DNA from 4 places in the Allobosea sp. Tri-49 genome. Region 2 is predicted to be linked to each of the others. Evidence: predicted binding sites of a transcription regulator. Region 2 holds the regulator's gene; each other region holds the start of a gene.
The links. The regulator PhoB, encoded in region 2, activates phosphate uptake and scavenging genes when phosphate is short. The targets are predictions, from matches to a motif close to TGTCATNNANCTGTCAT.

Region 1 (2,197 bases), 210 kb from region 2:
CGATGTCGCCGTATTTGTGGGTGAAGCCACCGCCAACCGAGTCGCGATCCTTGATCGGCGCGAACATGGTGCCGAGATAGAGCACCGCCCCGTCCGGATATTGGTGGTGCGGGCCGAGCATCTGCGCGGCGAGATCGGCCGGGTCGCGGCTGATCATGGCGATCGAGGACGAGCCTTCCAGCGTGAAGCCATCCTCGCCCTCGACGGTGAGGCTCACTGTCGTCCTGCGGACATGGTCGAGCGAGAAGTCGCCGTCGAAGAAGCGGATAAACGGGCCGATCGCGGCGGCCGCATTGTTGTCCTTGGCCTTGCCCAGAAGCAGCGCCGAGCGGCCCTCGAAATCGCGCAGATTGACGTCGTTGCCGAGGCTGGCGCCGACAATACGGCCATCCGAGGCGACGACGAGCACGATCTCCGGCTCGGGATTGTTCCAGCTCGAACCCGGATGCAGGCCGGCATCGGCGCCGGTGCCGACCGCCGACATCGGCGGCGCCTTGGTGAAGATCTCGGCGTCCGGCCCGATGCCGACCTCGAGATACTGGCTCCAGCTGTTCTGGGCGATCAGCACCTCCTTCAGCTTCATCGCTTCGGGCGAGCCGGGCTTGAGCTTGGAGAGATCGTCGCCGATGAGCTTGCCGATCTCGGCACGGATCTCGGCGGCGGCCGCCGGGTTGCCGCGGGCCTTCTCCTCGATGACGCGCTCGAGCATCGAGACGGCGAAGGTGACGCCGGCGGCCTTGACCGCCTGCAGGTCGACCGGAGCGAGCAGCCAGGGCTTGCCGTCATTGCGGGCGGTCACCGAACTGTTGGCGAGAAGATCGGCAAGCGAGCCCAAGCTTTCGCCGTCTGCTGCGCGCAAAGCTACTGCCGGATCGGCCGTCTCGCAGAGATCGCGCATGGTTGGGAAGGTCGCGGTGACGTCGATGACCTCGTCGCCCTTCAGCTTAACCACCGACGGCCCGGCGAGATCCGGCCGCCAGATCCGGCCCGCCAGCGCGGCGCGGCCGGCATCGGCCGGCAATGTGTTGGCGGGCGTGAGCGAGAGCGAGGGCATGGCTGATCCGACTGTGTGCAGTGTACAGAAAGGGCGGGAAGAACAGCCGCTTCCGCGGAAAATCGCAAGTGCGCGGATGCGCGTCCACAGCGGGGCGGAAATGTCATCGTTTTGTCATTGAACTGTCGCCCCGGCTTCATGCTAGCTTGCGCACCAACGACAAGAACGCCCGCGCATATCGGGGGCTTAGAGGGAGCTGATCATGACCTTCAAATTGAAGACCCTGACCGCGGTCGGCGCGTTCGCGCTCGCCGCTGCTTCGCCGGCTCTGGCGCAGACCGAAATCCAGTGGTGGCACGCCATGACCGGCGCCAACAACGACGTCGTCGTCAAGCTGGCCGAGGAGTTCAACGCCTCGCAGAAGGACTACAAGGTCGTCGTCGCCTATAAGGGTTCCTACCCCGACACGCTGAACGCCGGCATCGCCGCCTTCCGTGCCGGTAATGCGCCGCACATCATGCAGGTCTTCGAAGTCGGCACCGCGACGATGATGTCGGCTAAGGGTGCGATCAAGCCTGTCGCCGACGTGATGAAGGACGCCGGCGAAAGCTTCGACCCGAAGAGCTATCTGCCAGCGATCACCGGCTACTATTCGACGACGAAGGGCGAGATGCTCTCCTTCCCGTTCAACTCGTCCTCGATGGTGATGTGGTACAACAAGGACGCGCTGAAGAAGGCCGGCCTGCCGGAAGCCCCGCCGAAGACCTGGCCGGAAGTCTTCGAGGCCGCCAAGAAGCTGAAGGCCGCCGGCTTCGACAAGTGCGGCTTCTCGACCGCCTGGACGACCTGGGCGAACATCGAGCAGCTCGGCGCCTGGCACAACGTGCCGGTCGGCACCAAGGCCAACGGCTTCGACGGCTTCGACACCGAGTTCCGCATCAATAGCGATCTCTTCGTCAAGCACCTGACCAATCTCGCCAACCTGCAGAAGGAAGGCGTGTTCTCCTATTCCGGCCGCACCAACACCGGCGAGGGCCGCTTCACGTCGGGCGAATGCCCGCTCTTCCTGACCTCCTCGGCCTTCTTCGGCAACGTCAAGGCCAACGCCAAGTTCGACTGGTCGAACGCGCCGATGCCCTATTATCCGGATGTCGCCGGCGCGCCGCAGAACTCGATCATCGGCGGCGCCTCGCTCTGGGTCAT
Region 2 (2,197 bases):
AAGGCGGTGCTGACCATCGCCCGGCGCCAGCCGCTCGCCAACGACCTGCGCGAGCTGATCTCCGCGATCCGCATCGCCGCCGATATCGAGCGCGTCGGCGACCTCGCCAAGAACATCGCCAAGCGCGCCGTCGCGATCTCCGGCCAGTTCTCGCCGCCGCATCGTGCCGTGGTAGGCCTCGAGCATATGAGCCGCCTGGTCCAGGCTCAGCTCAAGGACGTGCTCGATGCCTACGCCGCCAGCAACGAGCAGAAGGCGATGGAGGTCTGGCGCCGCGACGACGAGATCGACGCGCTCTACACCTCGCTGTTCCGCGAGCTCCTGACCTACATGATGGAGGATCCGCGCAACATCACCTTCTGCACGCACCTCCTCTTCTGCGCCAAGAATGTCGAGCGCATCGGCGACCACACCACCAACATCGCCGAGACCATCCATTACCTCGTCACCGGTCAGTCAATCGACGAGACCCGGCCCAAGCTCGACACCACCAACATCCTCGTCGACCTGCCGGCAGCCAATGGCTGACCGGCGGACGTTTTGAACGGACGCTGACATGCCTGCACGCATCCTGATCGTCGAGGACGAGGAGCCGCTGACCCTGCTGCTGCGCTATAATCTCGAGGCCGAGGGCTTCGAGGTCGACAGCGTGGCGCGCGGCGACGATGCCGAGCTGCATCTGCGTGACCACACGCCGGATCTCGTCCTGCTCGACTGGATGCTGCCCGGTCTCTCCGGCATCGAGCTCTGCCGGCGCCTGCGCACAAGGCGCGATACCGAGCGCGTGCCGATCATCATGCTGACCGCCCGCGGCGAAGAGACCGAGCGTGTGCGCGGCCTTGCCACCGGCGCCGACGACTATGTCGTCAAGCCGTTCTCGCTGCCCGAGCTGATCGCCCGCATCCAGGCGCTGCTGCGCCGTGCCAAGCCCGGCCATGTCGCCGGATTGCTCGCGGCCGGTGATCTCGAGCTCGACCGCACGACGCGACGCGTCCGACGCTCCGGCATGGAACTGCATCTCGGCCCGACCGAGTTCCGCCTGCTCGAATTCCTGATGCAGGCGCCGGGCCGGGTCTATTCCCGCGCGCAACTGCTCGACGCTGTCTGGGGTCGCGACGTCTATATCGACGAGCGCACCGTCGACGTCCATGTCGGGCGCCTGCGCAAGGCGATCACGCCGGCCAACGCCAAGGATCCTCTGCGCACCGTGCGCGGCGCCGGCTATGCCTTCGACGAGACCTTTGCGCGCGGCTGATGGTTCTGGTCAGCGCGGCGCGGCGATGATGACAGCCGCACCGGCGAGGCAAAGTGCGGCGCCGGCGAGATCGTAGCGGTCCGGCGCGATCTTCTCGACCAGCGCCATCCACGCCAGCACGCAACGATGTAGATGCCGCCATAGGCGGCGTATGCGCGGCCGGCCGCGGGACTATCGACCAGCGTCAGCAGCCAGCCGAAGGCTGCGAGCGCCACCAGACCGGCTTGTCCAGCTTCAGCCAGGCCCAGAAGGCGAAGCAGCCGGCGATCTCGGCCAACGCCGCGCCTGCATAGATTGCGATCATAGCCAATACGTGCCCGGCCCTAAGGCTGCGGTGAGCCGGGCGAAGACAGGGCGGTAAGCCTCGGACGCCAGCGGTGTCAGCGATGGGGCCTCGCCGAACGTGAACCAGCGGATCTCGCTGTGTTCGTCATTACTGATCGTGGGATCGCCGCCCGCCCATTTGCTCACTGTGAACAGATGCCAGAGCGCGGGGGTGACGCCGTCCGTCTCCGTCGTCTCGATGGCCTCGAAGCGGCGGAAATCTGTCGGAGTGATGCCGGTCTCCTCCTGGAGCTCGCGGATAAGGGCGGACTCGGCGGTCTCGCCCGCCTCAAGGTGGCCGCCGATCGTGTCCCAGCAGGATGGGCGGTTCCGGCGATGCGGCGACCTCAGTCCCAGCAGGAGCCGCCCATCCCTGATCGGTAGGGCACAAGCATACTCAATCGGGCGAGGTCTGGGGGCGTTCATGCATGCCTCCTGCATCGAGCCGGGCTATCGACAAAAAAGCCGGCCTTTCGGCCGGCTTTTCGCATTCTGGAAGTCTCGCGTCGCTCGCTCAGGCGCGAATGATCTTGCGGTCGCGGCGGCGGTCGGCGGCCGGCTGGTAGGCGATGCGGGCATGATACGCGCAATAGGGCATTCCGGTCGCCGAGCGTCCGC
Region 3 (2,197 bases), 1.4 Mb from region 2:
CATCGGCCGCGCCGCTCTCGAAGGAGAGCCGGAAGAAGTCGAGCACTTCCTGCGTGCGGCGCGTCCGCGGCTTCGGCACCAGGGCGAAGGTGGTGGCGACGATCGGGTAGGCGTCGACGCCCGGTGCATCTGTCAGCATCAGCCCGAAATCCTTGGCCTTGGCCCATTCGGCGCTAGCGGCGGCCGCGGTGAAGCTCGCCGGATCCGGCTTCACGAAGGCGCCGGCCTTGTTCTGCACCTGGGCATAGGCGAGGCCGGCGCGCACGACCTGGCCGAACTCGACATAGCCGATCGCGTTCTTCGTCCGCTTCACCGCGTCCGTCACACCCTGGCTGCGCTCGGCGCCCTTCCCGACCGGCCAGGCGACTTGCGTATTGACGCCGATCTTCTCGCGCCATTCCGGGCTCGCCTTGGCGAGATAGTCGGTCCAGTTGAAGCTCGTGCCCGAACCATCGGCACGATAGATCACGCTGATCGGGGCATCGGGCAGCTTCAGCTCGGGATTGGCCGCCTTGATCGCCGGATCGGACCAGAGCTTGATCTTGCCGAGATAGATGTCGGCGAGCAGGGCGCCGGTGAACCTGATCTGGCCGGGGCCGACGCCGTCGAGGTTCACCACGGGGACGATGCCGCCCATGACGATCGGGAACTGGATCAGGGCCGAGCGCTGCAATTCCTCGGAGGAGAGCGGCCGGTCGGAGGTGCCGAAATCGGCGGCGCGCTGCGTGACGCGGACCTCGCCGCCGAGCGAGCCGACCGGCTCGTAGTCGACGCCGATGTCGAGCGGGGTCATCTCGGCGCCGTCCGACTTGGCGACGCGATAGCTCTGCGCCCATTTGCCGATGACCGGGAAGGCAAAGCTCGAACCGGCGCCGGTGATCGGCTCGGCGTAGGCAGGCGCCACCGACGAGGCAAGAAGGACGCTGGCGACAGCCAGCTTGGCCAGGAGCTTCATGCGTCTATCCACCCTGTCGGGCCCGCAAAGGGGCAAGATCAACAGGGTTACGCTAGGGCGGCGCGGTGACGCTGCGATGACGGGGCGGTCCGGGCAAACGAAAGGCCCCGCCGGCGCGAGCCGACGGGGCCTTTCTTCAATGGTCACACCCGCCTTGCAGCGTGCGGCAACCGCGAACGGTCAGTGCCAGGTCTGGCGGCCGTACCAGGCGTCGACATCGGTCCGGACCTTGTCCTTCTCGATGCCGTAGCGCTCCTGGATCTTGCCCTCGAGCTGTTCGCGCTTGCCGGCGATGACATCGAGATCGTCATCGGTCAGCTTGCCCCACTGCTCCTTGACCTTGCCCTTGAGCTGCTTCCAGTTTCCTTCGACACGGTTCCAGTCCATCGGACATCCTCCTGTTCTGAATGGTGTACTGAAACAACGCGCCGGCGGCGGAATGGTTCGATCGCAAGTGATCGGGCGGAAGCCAGACAGCGGGCCGGCTCGCCGGCAGAGCCTCGCCGCCATATGAAGTAGCCGCAAGCCTGTTTGCCCCGCGTGCGGGACGCCGGAGGCTACCAGACAGCCTCGGCGCCTGATGATCAGCGGCGGTCGTCCGCCGTGGCAATCCTGGCGCAATCAACGATCTTTACAGCGAGCAGATGGATTGGGCGGAACGCCCTGTGCCTGCACGCAGCCGCGGCTGCCTAGCCTTGCCGTCAAGACGACATGCGATCGGAGCTTTGAAATGCGTTACTGCGGCCGGCCGGACAGAATAGCTAGAGCGTCCCGTGAAAACGGGCCAGGAGCCTTCCCGGTTCATGCCTCTCTGATCGCAGTGCCCGATCAGATGCCGTCCGGATTTGCCGCCAGCGCCAGGCCCAGGCGGCAGCGGTTTGGTCGCCGGGTCCGGATGGCAGGTTTCGCCGTTGTGTTCCCGATGTCGGCGGCGTCGGCAGCGGAGCTGGCCAGGCCTGCCGCTCAGGCCATCCCGGATACCGCGCTGAAAAAGCCTGACTGGACAGTCGAGCTCGGCGCATTCGGCCTGTTCTCGCCAAAGTTCTTCGGCGCCAAGGACACCAAATTCTCTGCGCTTCCCTATGTGTCGATCAAATACAGGGACATCGCCTTTGCCTCCATCGATAAGGGCATCGGCGTAAACCTCTTCTCGGCAAACGGCTTCACGGCGGGAGCGTTCGTGAATCTTCGGCCAGGGCGTGAGGTCAAGGAGAGCAGGCGCTACCTGACCGGTCTCGGCGA
Region 4 (2,197 bases), 2.0 Mb from region 2:
GTTGGTCTTCAGGTCAAAGCCGCAGGCGAGCCGCTCCAGCCGGTGGCGCAGCACCCCCCGGATGCCGGCGTCACCATCGGCGGCAAGCGCCTTGTACTGCGCTGGCGGAATGCCGAGCCCGTAGAGCGAAGCCGGCTGGCGCACCAGCCAGCGCACCAGCCTCTTGTCGAAGACCGGCGCGAGATGCTGCTCGAACAGCGCCCGCTGCTCCTCCATCGTCTTCGCCTGCAGCATGACCCTGGGATCGCAACCGAGGCGGCGCCCAAGGAAATGCCCGGTGCCGATGAAGCGGCCGAGCAGGCCATAGCGATAGAAATTGCGGGCGAACAGCTCGATCCGGCGTCGGCCCACGAGGTTGCGCCCTTCCCAATAGGCGCGGCTGACCGCATCGAGCCGCGGCGCGATCAGCCGGTCATAGGTCTCGACATTGGCCTTCGACTGCGCCTGCCCGAAGAAGCGGCGGAAGATCGCGTGATCGTCGATCTCGGCCAATGCTGCGAGCTTGAGATGCCCGAGCGCGATATGGGCGCCGTTGAGGTCGATCGCGCTGATCCGCGCCGGATCGGCCGTGAGATAGGAGAGGATGTTGCAGGAGCCGGAAGCGATGGCGACGAGATGATCGTCGGGCTGCAGCGCGAGCGCCTCCATGTCGACGACCGGGTCCTCCCAGATCTGCGGATAGACCAGGCCGGAGAAGGCGAGCGTGAACATCCGTTCGAGCAGGCCGGCACGCGAGAGAGGCTTGCTGCGATGAACGGCGGTGGTCAGGCCGAGATTGGTCGTGCGCTTTACCGCGCGGATCGTCTGCGTCACGAGGCCCCTCGTCTGCGCCCGTTGCGATGGCGAGCCGACTAGAGGAGTCGCGTGACGGTTGGGTGACGCGGCAGAGGCTCGGAGAAGAGACCGGTCGCCGCCGAACGCAAACGTGAAACAGGCCGCGTTGCGCGAGGATGAAATCAGGAAGACAAATCCCCATATCTCGCGCGACAATCCCGACAAGACAGCGCAAAGGAGCCTCGCATGGGCCTGATGGATCTGTTTGCCAAAACCGAAAAGCCAGAGCGCGACTTCCCCTTCCAGCTCAGCGATGCCGAGTGGCGCGCGAAGCTGACGCCGGAGCAGTATCAGGTGCTGCGCGGCCACGGCACCGAACGGGCCGGCTCCTGCGCGCTGAACTTCGAGAAGCGCGCCGGCACGTTCTCCTGTGCCGGCTGCGGCCAGAAGCTGTTCCGGTCGCACAAGAAATTCGAGAGCGGCACCGGCTGGCCGAGCTTTGACCAGCCGCTGGAAGGCGCGGTCGAGGAGAGCGTCGACCACAGCTTCGGCATGCGCCGGGTCGAGGTGCACTGCGCCAATTGCGGCGGCCATCTCGGCCACGTCTTCCCCGACGGCCCGCCCCCGACCGGCCTGCGCTACTGCATCAACGGCGTGGCGATGGATTTCGAGGCGGAAGCAGGCTGAGCCTCCCCGTCATTGCGAGCGCAGCGAAGCAATCCAGGGAGACGTAGAGTTCTACCGGCCCTGGATTGCTTCGTCGCTCCGCTCCTCGCAATGACGGTTGCGCCTCGAGCGCCTCAAACCTCCGGCACCGCCCTTCTTGCCAGCGTCGCCGCATCGACCGCCAGCGGCAGGTCGCCGAAATGGCCGGACCAGTGCCCGCCGAGCCGTGTCGCGACGAAGGCGTCCGCCACGGCATGTGGCGCATGACGGATCAGCAAGGCACCTTGCAGCATCAGCGCCAATCGCTCGGTCAGCAAACGCGCCTGGCCCTCATGGCGGATGAGCTCATGCAGGTCATTGTCCAGCGCTTGCACCGCCGCATCGTAGCGCCGGTCCTGCCCTGAAACCGCATGGAACTCGGCGCGCAGCGCCTGCAGCGAGCCCGGCTCGCGTTCCAGCGAGCGCAGCACGTCCAAGCAGATGACGTTGCCCGAGCCTTCCCAGACCGAGTTGAGCGGCGCCTCGCGATAATGCCGCGCCATCGGGTTCTCCTCGATGAAGCCGTTGCCACCATGGCATTCCAGCGCCTCGACGACGACGGCCGGCGTGCGCTTCGCCACCCAGTATTTCGCCAATGGCGCGCCGATCCGGGCCAGTAGCTTCTCGCTCTCCGACTGCTCCTGCCGGTCGACCGCGGCGAACAGTCGAAAGGCGAGCCAGGCGGCGGCCTCCGCCTCGATGGCGAGGTCGGCGAGGA

Region 1: the regulator PhoB is predicted to act here: its motif matches at 1,167-1,183, upstream of ugpB (sn-glycerol-3-phosphate ABC transporter substrate-binding protein UgpB).
Region 3: the regulator PhoB is predicted to act here: its motif matches at 1,021-1,037, upstream of pstS (phosphate ABC transporter substrate-binding protein PstS).
Region 4: the regulator PhoB is predicted to act here: its motif matches at 865-881, upstream of BLM15_RS01525 (BtaA family protein).

What each region holds. Positions count from the first base shown of each region.
Region 1 covers NZ_CP017946.1:4,069,390-4,071,586, forward strand. The annotation lists gene BLM15_RS19635 (fumarylacetoacetate hydrolase family protein) at 1-1,054, opposite strand, end outside; gene ugpB (sn-glycerol-3-phosphate ABC transporter substrate-binding protein UgpB) at 1,257-2,197, shown strand, end outside.
Region 2 covers NZ_CP017946.1:4,278,485-4,280,681, reverse strand. The annotation lists gene phoU (phosphate signaling complex protein PhoU) at 1-528, shown strand, start outside; gene phoB (phosphate regulon transcriptional regulator PhoB) at 557-1,255, shown strand; partial or broken gene BLM15_RS20685 (YnfA family protein) at 1,265-1,559, opposite strand; gene BLM15_RS20680 (NUDIX hydrolase) at 1,556-2,005, opposite strand; gene BLM15_RS20675 (GcrA family cell cycle regulator) at 2,094-2,197, opposite strand, start outside.
Region 3 covers NZ_CP017946.1:2,908,439-2,910,635, reverse strand. The annotation lists gene pstS (phosphate ABC transporter substrate-binding protein PstS) at 1-955, opposite strand, end outside; gene BLM15_RS14285 (CsbD family protein) at 1,136-1,342, opposite strand; gene BLM15_RS14280 (MipA/OmpV family protein) at 1,851-2,197, shown strand, end outside.
Region 4 covers NZ_CP017946.1:304,953-307,149, reverse strand. The annotation lists gene BLM15_RS01525 (BtaA family protein) at 1-813, opposite strand, end outside; gene msrB (peptide-methionine (R)-S-oxide reductase MsrB) at 1,030-1,461, shown strand; gene BLM15_RS01515 (acyl-CoA dehydrogenase family protein) at 1,575-2,197, opposite strand, start outside.